Prochlorococcus marinus XMU1404: one gene and its partner. The main gene of each other region encodes a partner of the protein of the gene in region 2 in a complex. Links are inferred from orthologs where the notes say so. Each region holds a gene or a part of one and is shown on either strand. Other genes may lie near its edges.

Region 1 (9,818 bases), on a different replicon or contig from region 2:
CCTTTTTTTATTAAGATCTTTAACTGCTATTTTTGCAATTTCTATTTCTTTTAGAATTGGATGTGAATCAATTTCAGAACTTAATATTTTATAAATCCCTGAACCTACAGTTCCAAAACCTACAATTCCAATTTTGCATTTTCTCATTTTTTATTTCTTTTAACTTTGAGTTTAATTTTATATTATTAGACCTACAAAAATTCATTTGCTTGAGACTGCATTTTCAATAATATATTTAAAAAACCATTTGATCGTGAAGGAGTTAAGCTTGCTTTTAAACCAGTATCTTCAATAAATTTCTTATTTATTTTAACAACCTCATTTGGTGTTAATTCATTTAGGCCAGTAATTAAAAATGCTAATAAACCCTTGGTTATTAGGGCATCAGAATATCCTTCCCAAAATAATTTACCACCTTTAATATTTGCCTTAACAAAAACTTCTGAAACGCATCCCCTAACTTTATTTTCCTCAACAAGGATTTCACTATTTGGTTCTTTCAATTTTTTGCCTAACCACAAAATGTACTCATATTTTCTTTTCGGATCTTCTGATTTCTTCAACTTTTCTACTAATTTTGATAAATTATTGTATTTTTCCTGAATTTCCATTTTTAAAACTATAAATTTGTCACTTTATTAATGTTCTATTATACAAATATTTCTTTTTCTGTGATGTAGCCTGATAAAGGAATATCCCACTCAGCTCTGGTTAATGGGATCTTACTTACACAATTAGAAGTTAATACTCCAATGCATGGAACATTCCTCCAATTTTTATCTCTTCTTAATTTATCAAAATAACCTCCTCCATAACCTAATCTTGTTAAATTTTTATCAACAGAAAGACATGGAACAAGTATCATGCTTATCTGAAAATGACTTAAAGGGAAAGAGTTATTTGGACTTAGTATCCCCTCAGAATCTTTGGTAAGGGGTCTTTCATCCCATCGATAAAATAACAACTCTTTTTTATCTTCACATCTAGGCAAAGCTAATGAAATTTTTTCCTTAAGACTCCTTATATCTACTTCATTTTTCAGAGGCCAATATATTGCTATATAACCAATATTTTTATATCCCTTAACAAATGAATCCACATACAACCTTACATTCTTTTCTACATTTTCTCTTTGATTAAGAGAAATCTCATCTCTTAGTTTTCTAAACTTGTCCCTCTCCAATTTCTTTTTTACAAAGATAGTCATATTAAATTTTCAGTTAAAGCCATCTTCGTTTAGTTTTGTTAGTGCTATGGCCAATGCATCTGCGGAATCATCAGGTTTTGGAGGTTTTTTAAGTTCTAAGTTATACATAACAGCCTCAAGAATATCTTTTTTAGATGCCTTTCCAGAACCAGCAATGGTTAATTTAATCTGAGCGGGTGAATATTCACTAACATGAATTTTTTTAGAGGCCAATACCATCATAATCACGCCTCTAGCCTGCACCACACTAATGGTAGTGCTTGATCTATAAAAGAAAAATTTTTCTACCGCCGCTGCAGTTGGGTTCCAATGATTTATTAATTCATTAATATCTTGGAATATCTCATAAAGTCTATCTTCTTCTTTTTTATTTTTACATGTCTCAATAACACCGCAATCTAACAATATCTTTTTTTCATTTTCTATTTCAATAATTCCATAACCAACTCTTGCTAATCCGGGGTCAATCCCAATTATTCTCACTGTTATTAAGCTTCAGCTGACAATTGAAATTTTGAAATATTTTCTTTTTCATCTAAATCGAATACTTTACAAAAAGCTTGAATGACTCTTTCACCTGAATCAACTTGTTCTAAAGGATCTTTTCTTAGTCTATGTCTTAAAGAACAAGAAATGACCCTCGCTATATCATCTTCTTGCACTTCAGTTCTGCCCTCAAAGGCTGCAATTGCCCTTGCCGATCTATTTGTGACAATATCTCCACGTAAACCATCAACATCTAGTTCTCCGCAGATTGCAGAAATATTCAATCTTAGATCATCGTCCATTTGAACAGAATTTAATATTTCTTGTGCCTTAATAACCTTTTGTTGAAGTTCATCCTGCTGTTTCTCAACACTCAATGAAAACTCATCTGGATTATCATCAAAAGAAGTTCTTTGATCTACTACTTGAACTCTTAATTCAGCATCTCTTACTGTTTTGACTTCTACACTCATTCCGAACCTATCCAGTAGCTGTGGTCTTAACTCACCTTCTTCTGGGTTACCTGATCCAATGAGGACAAACCTAGCAGGGTGTCGAACTGAGACTCCCTCCCTCTCAACTGTATTCCATCCTGAAGCAGCCGAATCCAAAAGTACATCAACCAAATGATCATCAAGCAAATTGACTTCATCAACATAGAGTAGACCCCTATTCGCTTTTGCTAATAACCCTGGTTCAAATGCCTTAACACCTTCACTCAAGGCCTTCTCAATATCGATAGTTCCACAAAGCCTATCTTCAGTAGCTCCCAAAGGTAAGTCAACCATAGGGACTTGTTTTTGAATAATCTCTAGATTTTCTCCTTGGACAATTTTTTCCAAAACTTCTTTACTCTGCAAATCAGGATCAATTAGAGAACTATTATATGGATCATCTTTAACAACATCAATTGCTGGCAACAAATCAGCTAAGGCTCTGATTGTAGTAGACTTTCCCGTCCCTCTATCACCCATTATCATCACTCCTCCAATTCTTGGATCAATAACATTTAACAATAGTGCTAATTTCATTTCTTCCTGACCAATTACAGCTGTAAAAGGAAAAACTCTTCTTTTCTTTGTTGCAGTCACAGTTTTTGTTTTCTTTAATATTCAAATAATCAATAGATGTTACTTCAGAAAATGTTTTTAGTAAATATCCTTATCAAATTAAAACTACAAAAAACAAAATCTAATTAAATTAATTACGTAGCTAATTTATTTTTGAATTGTTCAAAAACCACTTTATTTGATGAACAATTCCCCTTAATAAATTTATTTCGTGGGTTGATGTATTTGTCCTTAAAATATAATTTTTGAATTTATCAATTTTTGCTCTAGAGGTATGTTTTAAAAGATATCCAACTTCCAGAAGCAATTCCTCTATCTCCACAAACGAATCATGAATTTGTTTTGATGATGCAAGATTAAAAACTTCTAATTCTTGATTAAAATTTCTTTTTGGAGATTTATACAACTCATACAAAGCTATTGAAACTGCATGAGAAAGATTTAAAGAGGGATTATTCTTAGATGTAGGAATATTAAAAGTCTTATTTGCCAGAAGTAATTCATAATTAGTCAAGCCTCTATCTTCTCTTCCAAAAACAATTGCTAAATTATTTATCTTTTCAAAAGATGAAACCCAGTTAAATATTTCTTCAGAAGATTCAAAAAATGAATCTTTACCTACATCAATCCTTCCACAAGATGCGAGAACTAAATCACAATCAGATATTGCTTTTTCAAGATTTTCAAAAATCTTACAATGATCAAGATATTTTTTACCTCTAAGAGCCATTTTTTTTGCTTCTAAAGAAAATATTTCGCATTTTGGAGAAACAATTCTTAATTCTTCAACTTCAAAGTTTGAACATAATCTTGCAACACTCCCAACATTTAAAGGACCATGAGGTTCAACTAATATGACTTTTAAATTAGAAAAATTCTTCACCAAAATTATTCAAGACTATGTAGATATTTTAATAAATTAGACATATTTAAAGGATCAATTTCAAAACTTGGCATGGGAGGTGTAAGCCCGCCAGTAACTTGTTTTATTATCTCTTTGTCATTTAAACGTTGAGTTATTGAGTGTAAATCTGGGCCCACCAATCCTCTTGCTGTAATTCCATGACAACCAACACAATTCATCTTAAAAAGAGCATCTCCTTCCTCAGTAGATCCACTAAGCTCGAGAGTTTCAAGAATATATTTATTATCTTCAGGCTGATTAATGAAAAATATTGAAAAACATACTAAGAAAACAGCTAAAACAATAAGAAACTTTTTCAAGAATTCTTTTTTAAGATCTTTTTCTGCTGCAGATGATGAAGATGTTGACACAAAAAATAATCTCTATGTAACAATTGTGAATAAGAAATTCAAAAAAGGCAAAAAAATGATCGAGCCTCTTCTATGTGGAATTGTTTTAGGGTTAGTTCCCATAACTCTTCTAGGATTATTCGTTAGTGCATGGAATCAATATAGAAGAGGTTCAGGAATGTTAGACATTGATTAAGAATGTTAATCTAGACTGACCATAGTCCCTAACATCTATAATCTCCCATAAAGCACTTTTTTCAATATTTAGGTTTGGAGAATGTTCACAAATAACTAATGAATCCTTTTTCAAAAAATTACAGTTAAATATTTGATTTAAAACTAATTCATAGAAATCAACGTCATATGGTGGATCTAAATAAATAAAATCAAATTTTAATTTGTTCAAATCCATAATTCGAGAAGACAAGTTCCTATCGTAATTTGGTTTTGTCCAATTCAAAACGTCTTTACAAATAACATCAATATCATTTTTTCTATTATCTGCATCTTGCAAAGAAAGTAGATTTTTTAAACAAATTTTTGAGTTATTTTTGTTTTTTTCTATTGCAATAATTTTTCTTGCTCCATGGTTATATGCTTCACAAGAAATAGCTCCTGTTCCACTAAATAAATCTAACCAATTACTATTCTCAACTCTATCATTCAAAATATTAAATATTGCCTCTCGAACCCTCAAAGTTGTTGGTCTTGTATAAATATTCTTTGGACTTTGTAGTTTTTTACCACCTATTAATCTTAAGTTTGTCTTCATCAGTAATTATCAGTTATTGAATATTGCTAAGCCATCTTCTCAAAAGTTTTTCTCCTGTTTTACCAGATTTTTCTGGATGAAATTGACATGCCAATAAATTTTCATACTCAATTATCGCTGTTAATTTTTCAGGACCATAATTGACCTGTGCTGCAATAATATTGTAGTCATCTGGGATTGCATGATAAGAATGTACAAAATACACCCAATTATTTAATTCTTCTAAACCTAATAGAGTATTTGTCTTTGTAGGTAAAAGTTGGCACCAACCCATATGGGGAATTCTTTGGTTAACTAAAGTTGGTATTTTATGTATTTTCCCATTTAAAACGCCTAATCCTTGAACTTTTCCCTCATCACTAGATTCAAAAAGGAGTTGAAGGCCTAGACAAATACCTAAAAAAGACTTCCCACTTTTAATCCAATTTTTCAAATCAGTTATCAAGTCCGTATTTATAAGATTTATCATCGCAGGATCAAATGATCCAACTCCAGGGAGTATTATGGCCTTACAAACATTTGCTTCAGTAAAGTTTTTAATTAAAAGTATTTCTTCTCCAAGACTTTCAAGAGATTTGGTGACGGAATGAATGTTTCCCATCCCATAGTCTATAAGTCCAATTTTATGCAAAGCTCTTTATTTTATAAATGCTTAGTTAAGGTGCTCGAAAGCGTTGCTTTTGGTACAGCCCCAACTACAGTATCAACCTTTTGACCTCCTTTAAAGATCATTAATGTTGGAATACTCCTAATTCCATATTGACTAGCAACATTCGGGTTCTCATCTGTATTTAATTTGAAAACTTTAATTTTCCCTTCAAAGTCTTTTGAGATTTCTTCTACAACAGGTGCAACCATCCTACATGGACCGCACCATGGTGCCCAAAAATCGACTAATACTGGTAGATCACTTTGTAGTACTTCCTTGTCAAATGAAGAATCAGTTACGGCTGGAGCTGATGACATAATTTAAATATTCCTTTAGAGAATTTAGCAGGCAATTCTTTTAAGTGATGATTTCATTACAGATAAAATAATATAAGTAACAAAATATCAAAAAAAAGCCCGATTAATCGGGCGATTAAGTGTGTGAGGAGTATGGGGTTTCCCCCATTTTTTAATGATAACTCCTAATGTGAAATTTGTTCAATTTAAATAATTAAATCACTAAGGTTTTATAATTTTACCTAAATAAACTACTTACCCATTCCTAACTGTTGAGCTTTTTGATAAACCTTACCCTCAGTAAGAAGAGATGGTGCAATAACTATTTCAACCTTTTGCATTTCTTTGATATTTTTAGCCCCAAGAGTGCTCATTGATGTTCTAATAGCCCCTAATAAATTATGAGTCCCATCATCAAGCAAGGCAGGTCCTTTAATTATCCTTTCTAATGATCCTGTAGACCCAACTTCAATTCTTGTACCCCTTGGCAATATAGGACTTGGAGTGGCCATGCCCCAGTGAAATCCTTTACCAGGAGCATTTGAGGATTTAGCTATTGGTGAGCCAATCATTACAGCATCTGCGCCACATGCTAAACATTTACAAATATCTCCTCCAGTCACAATTCCTCCATCTCCAACAATAGGAATATAACGACCACTTTCCTTAAAATAATCATCTCTTGCAGAACTACAATCAGCAATTGCAGTTGCTTGAGGAATCCCAATTCCTAAAACACCTCTTGAAGTACATGCCGCTCCAGGGCCTATTCCAACCATTAATCCTGAAACACCAGATTTCATAAGAAGTTTGGCAACCTCATAAGTAACACAATTACCAGCTACAACTGGGACTTTCAAAGATTGACAAAGTTCTTGAATATTGAGGGTCTCTTTACCTTCTTTACCATGATGCTCAGTTGAAACGACTGTCCCTTGAAGGAAAAATAAATCTATTTTCGAATTGTTTAGTGTTTCTTTAAATTTAATTGCTGCTTGAGGAGTACCACTAAAGGCAGCAATACCTCCTCTTTCTTTAACTTCGTTTATTCTCTTAATAATTAATTCTTTCTTAACGGGTTCACTATATAGCTTTTGCATTAAAGGGACAAAATCATTTTTCCCTACTGATGCTATTTGATTTAGTATTTCATCTGAATTTTCATATCTAGTTTGTATACCCTCCATATTAATAACACCTAGGGCACCTAATTTAGTGAGTTCTACGGCCGTATTAACATCTACTACGCTATCCATAGCACTTGCCACAATTGGGATTTCTCTCTTTATCTCACCTATTTCCCAGGAAGGGTCAGTCAAATCATAATCAAGTGTTTTTCTACCAGGGACTAAAGCTATTTCGTCAATGCCATAAGCCCTTCTGACTTTTTTGTTTAAACCAAGTTCAATATTCACGGAATTTTGCCTTTATTTTGATTAAATTAACAACTAAAGGGGTAATAAGCCAAGGTTTATTCAAAAACAACAGGTTTTTTTTTAATTTGTGTGTAAATGTGAGTATTTGGGAATTAAATATATATTTTTTTTTATTCATTATGACAATCAGGGATTATTATTAAAGAAAGGTTTTTTGTATGTCTGATATTATAGATTCCGGCAAATCTGGATATAGCGAAGATAACGATCGAATTATTCAGACCGACCTAAGGAATGAGATGTCTCGCTCTTATCTTGAGTATGCAATGAGCGTGATAGTTGGTCGTGCGCTTCCAGATGCAAGGGATGGATTAAAGCCTGTGCATAGAAGAATTCTTTATGCAATGTATGAACTTGGATTAACTAGCGGAAGACCTTACAGGAAATGTGCAAGAGTTGTTGGAGAAGTTCTTGGTAAATACCACCCTCATGGAGACACTGCTGTCTATGATGCTTTGGTTAGAATGGCACAGGATTTTTCCATGAGGATGCCACTTATAGATGGTCATGGAAACTTTGGTTCTGTAGATAACGATCCTCCTGCAGCTATGAGATATACAGAATCGCGCCTACAGTCCCTTACAGATGAAAGCTTATTAGAGGATATTGAATCTGAAACTGTAGATTTTGCCGATAACTTTGACGGTTCTCAACAAGAGCCAACAGTTTTACCCGCTAGGATTCCTCAACTACTCTTAAATGGATCATCTGGAATAGCCGTAGGAATGGCGACTAACATTCCACCCCATAACCTAGGAGAATTAATTAATGGTCTCAAATCAATAATTAAAAACCCTGCTATTGAAGATAGAGAACTTTTTGAATTAATTAAGGGTCCTGACTTCCCTACTGGAGGTCAAATTTTAGGAAGAGAGGGTATCAGAGAAACCTTCAAAACAGGAAGAGGTTCAATAACCATGAGAGGTGTAGCCAATATTGAGCAAGTTAAATCTGCTGGAAGGGTAGAAAAAGATGCAGTAATAATTACAGAACTTCCTTTTCAAACTAATAAAGCAGCATTGATAGAGAGAATTGCTGACTTGGTTAATGAGAAAAAATTAGAAGGTATTTCTGATATCAGAGATGAAAGTGATCGAGATGGTATGAGAATTGTTATCGAGCTAAAAAGAGATGCATACCCCCAAGTAGTTTTAAATAACTTATTTAAGTTAACTCCTCTACAAAATAACTTTAGTGCAAACATTTTAGCTTTAGTTAAAGGAGAGCCAACGACTCTTTCACTAAGGAAAATGTTAGATGTATTTCTAGATTTTAGGGTAGAGACAATAAAGCGTAGAACTCGATTTTTATTAAAAAAGGCAGAAGAAAGAGATCATATTGTAAAAGGCCTTTTAGTAGCACTGGAAGCTATGGACGCAATTATCAATCTTATAAGATCCGCAAAAGATACAGCTTCAGCTCGAGAAAAATTGCAATCTGATCATGAGCTATCTTCTACCCAGGCAGAAGCAATTTTACAAATGCAGTTAAGAAGATTAACAGCTTTAGAATCAGATAAAATCAAAAGCGAACATGATGAATTAACTCAAAAGATAATCCAATATCAGCAAATATTGAATAGTAAAGAACAAATTTTCGAAATCATTCATGAAGAACTTAATAAAATCAATGAAAGATTTTCTTCTCCAAGAAAAACAGAAATACTTGATTTAGGTGGTGGTTTAGATGATATAGATCTTATAGCTAATGACAGATCTGTTGTTTTATTAACTGAAGCAGGTTATTTAAAAAGAATGCCTGTTAATGAGTTTGAATCTACCAGTCGTGGGTCAAGGGGTAAAGCGGGCACAAAGACCCATGAAGATGATGACGTAAAACTTTTTATAAGCTGTAACGATCATGATACTCTCTTACTTTTCAGCGATAGAGGGGTTGCTTATGCCCTCCCGGCATATAGAGTTCCCATGAGCAGCAGAACTGCAAAAGGTACGCCATCAGTTCAACTTCTCCCAATACCAAGAGAAGAAAAAATAACTTCACTTGTCGCAGTGGATTCTTTTGAGAATGACTGTTATCTATTAATGTTAACAAAGGCTGGATTCATAAAAAGGACATCACTTTCTGCTTTCTCAAAAATTCGCTCGAATGGATTAATCGCCATTAATCTTGAGGATGGAGACGCCCTAACATGGGTCAGATTATCAAAAGAAGGTGATAGTGTTTTAATTGGATCAAGAATCGGAATGGCAATTCATTTCAGACTAAATTTAAACGAATTAAGGCCACTTGGCAGGACAGCTAGGGGGGTCAAATCAATGAACCTTAAAGAGGGAGATAATCTTGTATCCATGGATGTTTTGACATCTGATTTAGTTGAACAATTAGCTAAATTTGACGATATTACTAAAGAAATTGATGAGAATCTTGAAGTTAACTCTTCAGATGGTCCGTGGGTATTAATAGCCAGTGCATTTGGACTAGGCAAAAGAGTACCTGTAACCCAGTTTAGATTACAAAAAAGAGCAGGCATGGGTTTGAGAGCGATAAAATTCAGAATTAAAGATGATGAGCTGGTTTGTTTGAAGGTACTTGGCGAGGGAGAAGAATTACTTTTTGTCACCGAAAAAGGTGTAATAGTCAGAACAAACGCCGATAAAATCTCCCAGCAATCCAGAGCGGCTACTGGA
Region 2 (9,892 bases):
AATATTGATTTATATTCTTAGTTTGTAGTACTTTTGATAATGAAGTTCCTTCTGATGGAGTGTAATTTAAAACATTCATGCCAAGTCCTACTCTTACGTAGGTAATTTCATTACCTCTTGTTATCACCTTCGGTAAAAATCCAATCAACTTTTTTGATCCAATAAAAATATCATTTGGCCATTTCAAACAAACATTTATATTTTCTTGTTTAAGCATTTCACATATCTTAATTCCTAAAGACAAATTAAAAATTTGGCTTTTAAATTCTTTTGAAAATATTGGGTAAGCTGCACTTAACCAAATCCCTCCTTTTGGAGAAACCCAAGTTTTTGAATTTTGGCCAAAACCTGAGAACTGTTCTCTTGCAATTATCGCTACTGGCTGGTTTCTCTTTATTTCAGCATATCTAAGCAAGTTGGTTAGCTCATTTTCTGTACTTTTGCATTTTATTTTGTAATGAAGACTCCAATTTGGATGTTGACCCTGAATTTTTTTTAAATAAAAAACTGTCTTAGCTGCAGATCCAATAACTTTCACAAATTCTTTATTAAAACAACGAGCATCTTTTAAAAGATTAGATTAACTTTAGTCTTAATAAGTAAATTTTACAAATTGGACAAAAAGTATTTGCCAATATTGAATAGAAGGAATCCACACCCATTAAAAAATTGTCTTGAAAATTTCAAAAAATCATGGGGGGACTTAAATAAACTTTCTAAAATCAACGAAAACTGGAAGGACTTAATCGGTATAGGACTATTTCAAGAATGCAAACCATTAAATATTGAAAAAAAAATACTTACTATTGCAGTAAATCATCCTCAGTGGCGTCAAGCTCTAATCTACAACAAGCATAAATTAATAGAAAGAATCGAGAACATTGGAATAACTTTAAATGAAATAAAAATAATACAAAATTATGAACTTAAAAATAAAAATTTTCAAGCAACTAATGCAAAGACAGTTTGGGCTAAGCATCCAAGCAGAATCTATCAAAATAATATGTGCATTTGTACTGTCTGTAATTCCCCAACTCCCCAGGGTGAAATCAAACGTTGGGGAAAGTGTTCTTTTTGTTGGAGAAAAGTTAACAACTAAATTCTTTATTTAGCTAAAATTAATATTCCCATCTGACCAAAAAAAACAGTTCTATATTCAGCTTTTTTAAATCCAATATCCTTAGCAATTTTTATGAGCTCATTTTTCTTTGGAAAATTACTAATGCTTTTTTCAATATATGCGTACTCTGGACTTAAACTAAAAAGACGCGAAATGGTCACAACTACAAGCCTCAAATATATTGTCTGAAAAATATTAGATATAGAATTTTTTGTTGAATGATTAAAATCCAAGAATCCTGCCCTTCCTTTATCCTTCAAAAGATAAAAAACTTTTTTCATTCCTTCTTCAACATTATTCAAGTTTCTTAATCCATATGACATACAAATCCCATCAAAATTTTTCGAATAATCATTAATTTCTAAAACATCTTTAATTACCCATTTAATGAATTTATTTTTTTTAATCTTTGATTTTTTCTTTGCAATATTTAAAATTTGCTTGGCACTGTCAATCCCAGTAATTGAGCCCCTTGGACTTACTCTCTCAGAAATTAAGAATGCCAAATCTCCAGTTCCACAGCATAAATCAGCCCAATCTTCACCATTTAAGGGTTCTAATAAATCAACTAATTTCCTTTTCCATAATTTGTGGAGTCCAAAACTTAGTAGATTATTTAAAAAGTCATATTTATAAGAAATTCTATTAAATATATTTTTGACTTCGATAGTTTTTGTGAATTTCATTTTTAAAGTACTTTCTTTCTGGGATAAATTTAAACTTTATTCATATGGTCTAATTGGAAGTTTTTTTTCAAGGAGGAAAGTTTTTATTTCTTGTAAAGTAAGTTTCCTATCATGAAGTAATGATGCTAAAAGTGCTGCTGATGCCCTGCCTTCTTTGAAAACATCATATATATCTTCTAAAGAGCCTGCTCCTCCAGAAGCGATTACTGGGATGTTAACAATTTTGGTGACAGATTCAGTCAGATCTAAATCATAACCATTCTGCGTTCCATCGCCATCCATTGAAGTTAGCAATATTTCCCCCGCACCTAATTCCTCAACTTTCTTTGCCCAACTTAATACATCTATACCAGTATTTTCTCGCCCTCCTTTTACATATACCTCCCATTCGTCAACCTTATTAACTTTCCTTCTTGCATCAATTGCAATCACGATGCATTGTGTACCAAATTCTCTAGAACTTTTAGAAATTAAATCAGGATTTTTAACGGCTGAGGAATTCAAACTAACTTTGTCCGCCCCTGCTCTTAAAAGATCATTAATAGAAGAAACAGAATCTATACCTCCACCCACCGTAAAAGGGATTTTTACTGATTCTGCTGTCCTAGAAACAAGGTCAATTAATGTATTCCTATTTTCCACACTAGCTCTAATATCTAAAAATACTAATTCATCTGCACCTTCATCAGAATACCTACAAGCCAATTCAACAGGATCACCAGAGTCTCTCAAGTTAACAAAATTTACACCTTTAACCACTCTTCCATTGGCTACATCTAAACAAGGAATTAAACGAAGAGCTACCATTTTAGTAAAAATTGTCCAAATGCTGTTAATCTTGCATAATAGCTTCTATTTTACCTCTTATGGCTGAAACAAAATTATTACCCAAAATCGGTAGTAAAATTAAAATTAACATTAACAAAGTAAAAGATAGACTACCAGGTAAATTAATTGATCAAATATCATCTAATCCTAAAGCCGTAATAACAGGCTATAAAATGACAGACGGCAGGAGTATTGGAATCACGGCAAAATTTCAGAATGGTGAGCAAAACTGGTTTTTCCCAGAAGAAATTGAGAAAGGTTAAAGAGTACAGTGAATGATCCAAAACAACTATTAGGAATTAAGGGTGCTTCTGAAACATCAAGTATATGGAAACTTCGTATACAGTTAATGAAGCCAATTACGTGGATCCCTTTGATATGGGGTGTTATTTGTGGAGCGGCCGCAAGTGGAAATTTTGAATGGACATTTAGTAATGTTTTAGCTTCATTAGCATGCATGTTAATGAGTGGTCCACTTCTGGCAGGTTATACACAAACCATAAATGATTTTTTTGATAAAGAAATTGACGCAATTAACGAACCAAACAGACCAATTCCTTCTGGAAAAATTTCAATTAAAGATGTAAAAATTCAAATCTGGGTATTACTTATTGCAGGCCTAATAGTTGCTTTTCTTTTAGATTTATATGCTAAACATAACTTTCCCTCCGTCTTACTTTTAGCATTAGGAGGTTCTTTTGTTAGTTATATATATTCCGCTCCACCTCTTAAATTAAAGCAAAATGGTTGGCTTGGAAATTATGCATTAGGCGCATCATATATAGCTTTACCTTGGTGGGCAGGACAAGCCTTGTTTGGGAAATTAACTATTGTGACGGCATTACTAACACTAGCCTATAGCCTATCTGGACTTGGTATTGCTGTTATTAATGATTTCAAAAGCGTTGAAGGAGACTCAAAGCTTGGCTTGAACTCTTTACCGGTAGTATTTGGAATTAAAAATGCAAGTAGAATAAGTGCTGGACTGATTGACATTTTTCAATTAGCAATGGTTGTAGTATTAGTCATTATTGGTCAACATTTAGCCTCTGTAATTTTGGTTTTATTGGTAATTCCACAAATCACATTTCAAGATATGTGGTTGCTAAGAGATCCTCTAAAGTTTGATGTTAAATATCAAGCAAGTGCCCAACCGTTTCTGATAACTGGAATGTTAGTTACAGCTTTAGCTATAGGACATAGTTTTTTAGTTGCTTAAGGTGCAAAAGATTAAATCCAAATCTTTTGTTTTAATAATTCCAATATTGATTTTTTCTGGAATATCTTTTTATATTTATAGTCTAATATTTACTACATTAAAATTTGACATATCAAAAAATAAAAGATCTCGCACAACCAAATATTCTTACGTAATATCATCCGCTGACAATAAGGTATTAAGCAAATTAAGCCGTAAATTTGAAATAGATAACAGTAATCATAAAATTCCATCTTTTCTTAAACATTCTTTTATATCTTCAGAGGATAAAAGATTTTATCAACATAATGGAATAGATTTAAAAAGTATTTCACGTGCCCTTTTTCAAAATATTAGAAGTGGTTATGTTAAAGAGGGAGGAAGTACGATTACTCAACAAGTTGCCAGATTAATTTTTCTAAATAATGATTTAAGTTTTCAAAGAAAAATCAAAGAAATATTCATATCACTAATACTTGAATTCAGATATGACAAAAATCAAATTTTAAAATTATATTTAAATAATATTTATTTGGGATCAGGAGCATACGGGGTTAACGAGGCTTCTCAAGTTTATTTTGGAAAACTTTTAGAAGAATTGACATTATCAGAGTCCGCATTAATTGCAGGATTAGCTCCAGCTCCATCAATTTATTCACCTTATCAAAATATAGAAATAGCTATCAAAAATAGAAATAAAGTTCTTGAATCAATGTATATTGATGGATATATTTCTCTTGCGAATAAAAATAAAGCTATTAAAGAGAAAATAAACTTAAATCATCAAACAGCTAATAAATTTTTAGATGATAAATTACTAATAAATTTTATTCTTGAAGAAACCGATAAAAGAATTGAAAATAAAAATGATTATAAGTTTTTAAGGATTAAATCTTCTATCAATAAGGATTGGCAAGAAAAAGGCCAAAAAATTTCAAGATATGTTGGACCTAAAGAACTTGAGTTTGCTCTGTTATCAATCGAATCAAACACAGGACTAATCAGGACAATGGTAACGAGCAGAGATCCATTAATTAATGAATATAACAGAGTGATTTCATCTGTGAGACCTTTAGGTTCTACTTTTAAAATTATTCCTTATGCTGCAGCATTAATAGAAGGGATAAAATTAACTGATAAATTTGAAGACTTACCAAGATGCTGGGATGATTATTGCCCAAAAAATTTTTCAGAAAAATATAAAGGTTCAGTATCTTTGATTGAATCATTTAAAAGTTCATCCAATATAGTACCAATATCAATAACAAAAAAAATCGGCTCTAAAAATATTATTAATTTAGCGAATTCATTTGGTCTGGGTTATAAACAAGAGTTAAAGCAATTCCCATCATTAGCTATTGGTTCCTACGGAGATAATCTTTTAAATATTACAAATGCATATTCTGCAATAAATAATGGTGGGAAGATTCAAAGCCCTAGCATAATAGAAAATATAGAATCACTTAATAATAAATCTATTTGGAAAAACAAATTTATTTCCAAGAAAATATTAGATTTAAAAGTAAACAAAAAAATAAATAAACTTCTTGAAAAATCTGTAAAAGAAGGAACTTCAAAAGCAGCCTCTATAAAAGGGAAGAAAATTTATGGAAAAACAGGAACATCCGATGGGAATAAAGATCTTTGGTTTATTGGTTCACTTGATAACCTTACAACAGGTATCTGGATAGGTTACGACGATAACAAAGAATCAGAATTATCTAGTGGAAATGCGGCTTATTTATGGAAGATATTTATAGCTGAAATTTATAAAATCCCAATTAAAAAATAAATTTTATTTTTAAGATTTGTAAGAAATGATTGCAGAATAAAATCCATCACCAGAATAGTCTAAACTAGGTAAAATTTGCTTTTGGCTAACCAATTCTAAAGCTTTATTTTTTTCAATAAATCGTTCAATTAATAAATTATTTTCATCAGGACAGATAGTACAAGTTGAATAAACTAAAGTTCCATCTTTTTTCAAAAGAGGAAAAATACTCTCTAAAAGTTTTTCCTGCAATAAAGTTAATGATTTTATTTTTTCTTTACTTAAAGACCATCTAGAATCTGGATTTCTTGACAGAGTTCCAATACCAGAACAAGGAGCATCTAAAAGGATCTTATCAAAATAAGACACAAAATTAGGATTCAATTCAATCAAACTCGATGCATCAGCCTTTAGGGTTTTTACAGATTTAAGATTTAACCTCTTTAAATTTGATTGAAGTATTTTCAATCTTTTTTCTGATCTATCTACAGCCAATATCTCAGCACTATCATTTGATAATTCTGCTAGGTGGGTAGACTTACTACCTGGCGCTGCACATGCATCTAAAATCTTTTCACCTTCTTTTGGATTTAAAAGAGGTGCTACCCACTGAGAAGATCTATCTTGAATTGTCCAAAGTCCATCAATATAGCCTGGTAAGTTTTGAATAGATCTCGGATTAGATTTTAAAGTAATAGCGTTATTTAAATTTTCTATAATTTCGGCATCAAATTTATTTTCATGCAGTATTTCCAAAAATTCTTCTGAATTAGTTTTCAGTTGGTTAATTCTCAAATCAATTGAAGGTTTTTTATTAAATGCCTTAACGATATTTTCTCCCACGCTATTACCTACCCATTTATAAAGATCATTCACAAGCCATAATGGTAATGATTCAAGGTATGAAATTCTTTCTTTTCTATCAGAGGGTATTTCCGGAAAAGTTTCTTGTTCTAATTTTCTTGACGCATTTCTCAATATCGCATTTACAGTTCCTGATAAACCATTTAAATCTGTTTTTTTAGCTACTTCTACAGTGGTAGAGATAGCGGCAGGAAATGGAACTTTATCCATTTTCAAAAGTTGATATAAACCTATATGTAAAAGCCATCTTAATTTTGGAGGCTGTTTTTTATGAGTAATTTTTGAAGTATGATCCGTCCAAAGATCAAGAAATTTTCTATACCTTATACATCCAAAAGATAATTCAGTAATAAAAGCTATATCAAGAGGATTAAATCGATAATTTCTCAAAACCTTTTCAAGGGCATGTTCAGAAAAATCACCATAACTAACTTTTAATAAAATTTCCCAAGCTGCTTTTCTTTGTAAATATCCTATGCTCAAAATATAATTTATTTTTAGAGATAACTTTAATATACAAAAATTTTATAAATTTAAACTACTTTATCAATTGAAGAACTGAACCAAATAAAACCTAAGATAGAGATTAGTGTCAGATTAAATCCTAAAAATAGAAAAATATTTAAAGAATGAATTCTTTCTCGAAAAAATAATTTTTTCTCTTTTTGATACTTCATTAATAAAATAAAAACTTAATTAGGAATTTAAACGACAACCTATGTTTATGGATCCTGCATCAAGTAATCTTCCTAACTTTATGGCTATAGATTCCTCCAGCCTTGTAAAATTAGATTGATGGGTAGTTATCCAATCTAATTCAGAAAGAGTGATAATACCGGTAATATTAATTTTCAAAAAAAGTATTCCCAGTTCCATTTAATGATTAATTATTTTTTAATTTAACATCGGCTTGTAATATTTCGTAATAATATTATATTCTTTTAATTTTTCAAAACCAAATATAGGTTAAAACTCTTAATTTATTGAATATCGCTTAAAAATTTATCGGCCGTTTTGAAGTGATTATTTAATTTTTCCTCTGACATTTTATCGAGATTTCTCGTTAACATTGCCAGACGATATTGCTTCCTAAAAAAGCTTTCATTATCTTTAATAAATTTCCAAAATAAACCATCCCATATTTCACACCATGGACCACTTTTAAAATTAGACATTTTTTTTACATAATTAGAGCTTGATATATACGGTTTTGTTGAAAAAATACCTCCATCACTAAACTGACTCATTCCGTACACATTCGGGACCATAACCCAATCATAGGAATCAATAAACATTTCCATAAACCATTTATAAACTTGATTGGGGTGAATTCTACATAGAAGCATAAAGTTACCAATAATCATTAACCTCTCAATATGGTGACAATAACCATATTTAATAATATTTTTTATAACAACATCTACAGGTTCAATTCCTGTATTTCCTTGATAAAAAGATTCTGGAATTGGCTTATCTTCAAAATTCCAAAAATTACTGTTTCTCATCTTTGTTCCATACTTTTTATAGACGAGACAAATAAATTCTCTCCATCCAATAATTTGACGAATAAAACCCTCTAAAGAGTTAATAGGAACATTATTATTTTTTGCAAAAAGTAATGCTTTATTTACTACTACATCTGGGGTTAATAAGCCGCTATTTAAAAGAGGAGAAAGTAAACTATGCCATAAAAAAGAATTTTCTCTAGAAATAGCATCCTCATAATCTCCAAATAAGAAAAATCTATGTTTAAAAAAATCATTTAACCATTCATCTGCCTCATCAAAATTAGTTGGATATAAAAAGTTATTACTTTCTCCAATAAAATCAATATCAAAATTGGCTAATGAACTTTCTGCATTAACTACAAATTTATTTTTTTGTAATTTAGGTATATCAGGTATGTTTATTTTTTTTGGTAATTTTTTTCTGTTCATTTCATCGAAACTCCATTTACCACCTTCAGGAGTATGATCAGGATTAACTAATATCTTTTGGCTTTTTCTTTGATTCTCATAAAATCTCCCCATAAGCGGTTTTTTTGAATTTGATGCAAATAACTCTTTTAAATCTTCACTGCTAATAAACATAGGAGAAGGCAAAATATTTAAAGCTAAATTATTACTTTCAACAAAATTATTAATCCTCTTCGTTATTAAAAAATCATGAGGTTCAATTAGATTTATTTGCTGATATTTATCTTTAATAAATTCCGATAAATAGTCAACTGTAGAAATATTATTCTTGTTTTCGATGTATAAAACTTTAAAGCCAGATATTTCTAAATATTTTTTATAAGCGAGCATAGATGCTCTATGAAAAACTAACTTGTTTTTATGGTTAATTAATTTATGAAATTTATCATTTCCAAAAAATAATGAGTCTTCCAAAATCAAAATCTCGCAATTTATTTTTAAGATTGGGCTTTCTCTAAAAAGTTGATTCGGGAAAATAATTGATACTTGTTTCATCTTTGCGACTTCCTATTACTACATCTTTTTGAACAGTAGATAACATCATTCCAACATTTTTTCCATTTTTTACGCCACTCAAAAGGCCTATTGCAAACAGGACAAATTTTAGTAGAAAGATTTTTCAAAATTTATAATTTTCTTTTGTGATTAGATTTAAATCTAGTTGAATCTTTAAGCGCCATATGTTTTGTATTTCTTCCCGAAACTCTCTTTCTCCAGACTTTGAATGATTTAGGCTTAAGATTTTGACGCATAATTTTTATCGCATCCTCCTCTTTTAAACCAAATTGATACTCGATAGCTTCAAAGGGTGTTCTATCTTCCCAACACATTTCTATAATTCTGTCTATTTCAACATTTTCCATAATTATTGTTCACATTGGGAGGTACAAAGTTTTTCAATATCGGATCTACCTGTAATTTGAAGTCTATATTTTGCCCAATATCTGTATACCATTCTTAATATGGGGGATAAGAATTTAATCTTCAAGGGATAATAAACCCAACCTAAACCAACTAATTCATAAGAATATGCAAGTACATCTAGTCCCCTAATAATTTCACCATTTTCCATAATCCCATGCAGGTTTGACATGGCTTCTGAATATGAGATGTCATTAAAAAGTCTTTGATCATAATCCTTACGATTAATATCAATAAATGCAATTTGATTTGAGATATCTCTCTTTTTTAGAAAATTTGTTTCTCGCAAACAAAGTGGACAAGCACCATCGAATAAAAAGGTTAATTTATTTTTCATATTTTTTATTCAAATATAGAAATTAAATAACTTTTTTGTGGGATAAAAAAATTGTTTTTTAGTACAAGCTTTATAAAGCCTTAATAATTGCCAGTTCTAATTTAGTGAAATTATATTATCTTATAAATTAATAAGCCATTGATTAAGGGATACATCAATGGTTTTAAACTATTTATAATCAGTCATCTAAA

The links.
Region 1: the proteins of hisF (region 2) and hisH are in contact, whole or in part, in a crystal structure (PDB 6RU0), measured with the Thermotoga maritima proteins. The link is inferred for Prochlorococcus marinus XMU1404 from one-to-one orthologs. Residues at the interface, in WP_004080486.1 of Thermotoga maritima: Met1, Leu2, Ala3, Arg5, Ser40, Glu41, Asp45, Glu46, Ala70, Glu71, Ile73, Asp74, Ile75, Pro76, Phe77, Asp98, Lys99, Ser122, Gln123, Glu161, Thr195, Leu196, Asn247, Arg249, Glu251; in WP_004080484.1 of Thermotoga maritima: Asn15, Arg18, Arg22, Arg117, Leu118, Pro119, His120, Met121, Gly122, Trp123, Asn124, Asn134, Gly135, Tyr136, Tyr138, Val140, Tyr158, Glu180, Lys181, Ser182, Ser183, Lys184, Ile185.

Annotation. Positions count from the first base shown.
Region 1 is NZ_JAAORE010000002.1:369,035-378,852, forward strand. The notes cover bases 3,612-6,397. They hold hisH (imidazole glycerol phosphate synthase subunit HisH), read right to left. Parts: upstream 5,421-6,397; coding sequence 4,803-5,420; downstream 3,612-4,802. Other genes in these bases: HA144_RS05820 (RNA methyltransferase), read right to left, coding at 3,612-3,655; HA144_RS05825 (c-type cytochrome), read right to left, coding at 3,652-4,038; petG (cytochrome b6-f complex subunit V), read left to right, coding at 4,094-4,213; rsmD (16S rRNA (guanine(966)-N(2))-methyltransferase RsmD), read right to left, coding at 4,199-4,789; trxA (thioredoxin), read right to left, coding at 5,432-5,755. Outside these bases: HA144_RS05795 (homoserine dehydrogenase), read right to left, coding at 1-147; HA144_RS05800 (SufE family protein), read right to left, coding at 192-611; HA144_RS05805 (5-formyltetrahydrofolate cyclo-ligase), read right to left, coding at 650-1,207; crossover junction endodeoxyribonuclease RuvC, read right to left, coding at 1,217-1,690; bchI (magnesium chelatase ATPase subunit I), read right to left, coding at 1,696-2,784; more of HA144_RS05820, read right to left, coding at 2,906-3,611; more of HA144_RS05850, read right to left, coding at 6,398-7,149; gyrA (DNA gyrase subunit A), read left to right, coding at 7,329-9,818. UniProt on the Escherichia coli protein: IGPS catalyzes the conversion of PRFAR and glutamine to IGP, AICAR and glutamate. The HisH subunit catalyzes the hydrolysis of glutamine to glutamate and ammonia as part of the synthesis of IGP and AICAR.
Region 2 is NZ_JAAORE010000001.1:414,798-424,689, reverse strand. What follows is about bases 729-3,588. They hold hisF (imidazole glycerol phosphate synthase subunit HisF), read right to left. Parts: upstream 2,614-3,588; coding sequence 1,843-2,613; downstream 729-1,842. Other genes in these bases: chlG (chlorophyll synthase ChlG), read left to right, coding at 2,906-3,588; petP (cytochrome b6f subunit PetP), read left to right, coding at 2,673-2,897; ubiE (bifunctional demethylmenaquinone methyltransferase/2-methoxy-6-polyprenyl-1,4-benzoquinol methylase UbiE), read right to left, coding at 1,105-1,806; HA144_RS02430 (DUF721 domain-containing protein), read left to right, coding at 729-1,099. In the rest of the region: HA144_RS02435 (biotin--[acetyl-CoA-carboxylase] ligase), read right to left, coding at 1-538; more of HA144_RS02430, read left to right, coding at 614-728; more of chlG, read left to right, coding at 3,589-3,853; HA144_RS02405 (transglycosylase domain-containing protein), read left to right, coding at 3,855-5,624; HA144_RS02400 (16S rRNA (cytosine(967)-C(5))-methyltransferase), read right to left, coding at 5,634-6,950; HA144_RS02395 (hypothetical protein), read right to left, coding at 7,164-7,343; HA144_RS02390 (cryptochrome/photolyase family protein), read right to left, coding at 7,448-8,938; HA144_RS02385 (DUF2256 domain-containing protein), read right to left, coding at 8,935-9,066; HA144_RS02380 (TIGR03643 family protein), read right to left, coding at 9,070-9,306; HA144_RS02375 (thiol-disulfide oxidoreductase DCC family protein), read right to left, coding at 9,309-9,701; HA144_RS02370 (hypothetical protein), read right to left, coding at 9,880-9,892.